Regions from separate parts of the Pantoea phyllosphaerae genome, predicted to be linked through region 1. Evidence: predicted binding sites of a transcription regulator. Region 1 holds the regulator's gene; the other holds the start of a gene.
What was found. The regulator LexA, encoded in region 1, represses DNA repair genes until DNA is damaged. The targets are predictions, from matches to a motif close to TNCTGTATGTACATACAGNA.
Positions count from the first base shown of each region.

Region 1 (2,201 bases):
CCATGTTCGCCAGCGTCGCCGGTGCGCTAAGCCAGCGGATATTGATAAAGATGGCTGCCTGCGCCTGCACCTGTGGATCGCCGCCCGCCAGCCGACCTGTCAGCACGCTAAGCGGCTCGCGCAGCAGGATAAACAGCAGGCCCGCAAGCAGCGCCATCAGCAGCGGCTGCGTCAGGGCGCGCGCCAGCGCTTGCGTATCGCGTGCGCCGAAAGCCTGCGCGGTGATGCCGGTGGTGCTCATGCGCAGAAAGAGTAAAAGCATGAAGACGAAGCTGGTCGCGGTCGCGCCAATCGCTACGCCGCCAAGATAAACCGGGCTGTCGAGATGGCCGATAACGGCGGTATCCACCAGGCCAAGCAGCGGTACGGTGATATTGGAGAGGATCATCGGCAGCGCCAGCCGCCAGAGTTGTCGGTCGTCAGCAGAGAAGAGACGCATCAGCCGGTCCATGCCTGAAAACGTAAAAAGAAGCGAGGCGGCCCCGGCGCGGCGTCAGCCGCAGGAGGCGCATGAAAAGATTATCGTACAGACGCCTGACGAAGGGATGCAGGCGTCTGAAGGCCAGCGGTCAGAGCCACTCGCCGTTGCGCACTACGCCTACCGCCAGACCTTCGACGGTCAGCGACTGCGTGCGAGTGTCGACGACAATCGGTTCGAAGTCGTTGTTTTCCGGCAGCAGATGAACCACAGTGCCCTGCTTTTTCCAGCGCTTTACCGTGACTTCATCATCAATGCGCGCCACCACAACCTGACCGTTACGCACATCCTGCGTTTTATGCACCGCCAGCAGATCGCCATCCATAATGCCAATATCTTTCATCGACATACCGGCGACGCGCAGCAGGAAGTCAGCAGAAGGCTTAAACAGGTCGGGGTCAACTTTGTAATGGGTTTCAATGTGTTCCTGCGCCAGCAGCGGCTCACCGGCGGCGACGCGGCCGATTAACGGCAGGCCATTGGACTCTTCCTCTTCCATCAGCAGGCGGATGCCGCGTGATGCGCCGGAAACGATTTCAATAACGCCTTTACGCGCCAGCGCTTTGAGGTGTTCTTCAGCGGCGTTAGGGGAACGGAACCCCAGCTGCGAGGCGATCTCCGCACGCGTTGGCGGCATGCCCGTCTGGTTGATATGGTCGCGAATCAGGTCATAAACCTGTTGCTGCCTGGTGGTTAATGCTTTCATCCCGCCCCCTGGTTGTTTATACAGTCGCTGTGAGTATATACAGGTATTGGTGAAATGAAAACCAAAACCCAGGGAAATAACAGCCGTTTGGGCAATAATGGAAAGGCTATCGCAAATGGGTCCAGAGCAGCGCGATCCAGACAAACAGTGCCAGTATGATAGCGATCAAGACGGCGGCAGAGCCCATATCTTTCGCCCGCCCCGCCAGCGGATGACGCTCCTGGCCGATACGGTCAACTACCGCTTCAATCGCGCTGTTAAGGATCTCAACGATGATCACCAGCACGACCGAGCCGATCATCAGAATGCGCGCGACGGTGTCGACATCCAGCCAGCAGGCGATCGCGATCGCGACAAGGGCGGCCGTGGCTTCCTGACGAAACGCAGCTTCATGCTGCCAGGCGGCGCGTAGCCCTTGCCACGAGTAGCCTGCCGCTTTCACTATCCTGAGTAAACCGGTGGTATGACTTGCCATTGCGAGGGAACCCTTTTAGTTGTTTGACGTCAATGTCTGGGCCAGGTGCGTTTGGCACCACCACAGATCTTCGCAGCACTTTCTGATATGCTTGCGGCGCTTTGCTAACAAGAGGCTTCATGTTGTCTATGTCAGGTTGGCGTAAACTTTATTATAAATTGTTGAATTTACCACTTTCTATTCTGGTAAAAACGAAGGCTATTCCGGGCGATCCCGTTTCCGAACATGGGCTCGATCCGACGCGGCCGATTATGTACGTGCTGCCATACGATTCCAAGGCGGATTTGCTGACGCTGCGCCAGCAGTGTCTGAAGCATAATTTGCCCGATCCGCTCTCGCCGCTGGAAATTGACGGCGCGCTGCTGCCGCGCCACGTGTTTATCCACGACGGCCCGCGCGTATTTCCCCATTTTGGGCCGAATACGGAATCGGTGAAAATTTTTCACGAGTACCTCGATCTGCATCGCAACAATCCTCAGCTCGATATTCAGATGCTGCCGGTATCGGTGATGTTCGGCCGCGCGCCTGGCCGCGAGGTTCAG
Region 1 covers NZ_JBPFDE010000004.1:26,063-28,263, reverse strand. Annotated here, with positions in the region: gene dinF (MATE family efflux transporter DinF) at 1-439, opposite strand, end outside; gene lexA (transcriptional repressor LexA) at 570-1,184, opposite strand; gene ACR6A7_RS07150 (diacylglycerol kinase) at 1,291-1,659, opposite strand; gene plsB (glycerol-3-phosphate 1-O-acyltransferase PlsB) at 1,788-2,201, shown strand, end outside.

Region 2 (2,201 bases), on a different contig from region 1:
CTATGTGGCGGAGCTGGCGGGAGAGCTGCGGCAGAAAGGGGTGTTCAATATGCTGCTGTCGGACGGGCGCTATTTGATGGCGTTCTGCTCGACCAACCTCTACTGGATCACGCGCCGCGCGCCCTTCGGCAAAGCGCAGCTGCTCGATCAGGATGTCGAGATTGATTTCCAGCAGCACACCACCGCCAACGACGTGGTGACGGTGATTGCGACGCAGCCGCTGACGGCAAATGAAACCTGGCACCGCATCGTGCCAGGCGAGTGGGCGCTATTCTACCTTGGAGAGCGCCAGGAATGATTTAGAGGCGGCTTCGGGATTGACGATCGCCGGGCTGCCGCTGTTCATCACGTAGCTGCCGCTGGCGACGCTGACCGTCGGCGGCTGATGGTATTTCGCAAAGTAAGCGTAGCCGGGCTGCAGCTCGCGCCAGAAGCTGGCGTAGGTGGAGTAGCGATGGCGCTGCATGTTGGTGTCGGTCATGCGGAACGGGAAGATGCTGATGTGCACCTCTGACTGGCCGTTACGCAGCGCCGCGTTCACATAGGTGAAAATCTCGTCCATATAGGCGTCGGTCATCGCATAGCAGCCGATTGATTTACAGTCGCCGTGGATCATCAGATAGTTGCCGGTGTAGGCATGCTCGCGATCGTACTGGTTAGGAAACCCGACGTTGATGGCGCGATAAAAACGGCTGTCGGGCTTCAGCTGGTTGAGCCTGACGCTGTAAAAGCCTTCCGGACTTTTAAAATCCCCTTCGCGGCGCTTCGGGCCGAGGCCACCGGAAAAGTTACAGATGCGGTAGGTATCGAGCAGGCGAAATTCGTTGCCGATTTTGCCATAGAGCTCCAGCGTGCGTTCTTCCTTGAAAATCTGCAGATAGACCGGGGTACCGAGTAACTGTTTCTTTAATTCTTTACTTACCGGCGTCGACACTGGCTGCGTCGGCTCGGGAGTCATTGCCATGCTGAGGGCTGGCATCAAAATCATCGCAAACAGAAGTGCGATTTTGCCCATGCTGTGTGTACCTTGAGTGAAGAGAACGATGACGCGAGACGCGTCTCAGACTTGCATTATCGGAAAACTCCGCTACCGCAGCGCAACATTAGCATTGTCTGTTTTTTTATCAAGACGCCGCCAGGTAAATTCGCGTTTTCCTCAAGGTATGACGGCCATAAATTTGTAAACTTTAGTGGCGACGGAGGGTAAATCCGTTTTTCAGGCGCGCCTGACGCGGCGGCGCTTTTGCATCTGTACATCTATACAGTATCATAAGGCGTGACGGAAAACGGATGGCGGGCAAGCGTGAAAATCATACATGTCGATATGGACTGCTTCTATGCAGCGGTAGAGATGCGCGACAATCCGGCGCTGCGCGATATTCCCATCGCCATTGGCGGCAGCCGCGAACGACGCGGCGTAATCAGCACCGCCAACTATCCGGCGCGTAAGTTCGGCGTACGCAGCGCGATGCCCACCGCCATGGCGCTGAAGCTCTGTCCCCATCTGAAGCTGCTGCCGGGGCGCTTCGACGCCTATAAAGAGGCGTCGCAGCAGATCCGCGACATCTTTCTGCGCTATACCCCCTTGATCGAACCGCTGTCGCTGGACGAGGCCTATCTCGACGTCACCGACAGTCCGCACTGCCACGGCTCTGCTACGCTGATCGCCCGCGAGATCCGCAATACTATTCAGCGCGAGACGGGGCTGACCGCCTCGGCCGGCATCGCGCCGATTAAGTTCCTCGCAAAAATCGCCTCCGATCTTAACAAGCCCGACGGGCAGTATGTGATTACGCCGCAGGAGATGCCCGATTTTCTGCTGTCGCTGCCGCTGGCGAAGATCCCCGGCGTCGGCAAGGTGGCGACGAAAAAGCTCGAGGAGATGGGGTTGCATACCTGCGCCGACGTGCAGAAAGCGGATGTGGCGCAGCTGCTCAAGCGTTTTGGCAAGTTTGGCCGCGTGCTGTGGGAGCGCAGCCACGGCATCGACGAGCGCGGCGTGGTGGTGGAGCGCGAACGCAAGTCCGTCGGCGTGGAGCGCACGCTGGCGGAAGATATTCACAGCTGGGAAGCCTGCCTGGAGATTATCGATTTTCTCTATGCGGAGCTGGAGCGCCGCCTGACGCAGGTTCGGCCCGACAGGCAAATCGCGCGGCAGGGCGTGAAGCTCAAGTTCAACGATTTCCAGCTGACGACGCAGG
Region 2 covers NZ_JBPFDE010000019.1:25,530-27,730, reverse strand. Annotated here, with positions in the region: gene ACR6A7_RS19260 (class II glutamine amidotransferase) at 1-298, shown strand, start outside; gene dpaA (peptidoglycan meso-diaminopimelic acid protein amidase) at 269-1,015, opposite strand; gene dinB (DNA polymerase IV) at 1,304-2,201, shown strand, end outside.
Region 2: a site for LexA is predicted at 1,248-1,267, ahead of dinB (DNA polymerase IV). Genes of this name have one in related genera too.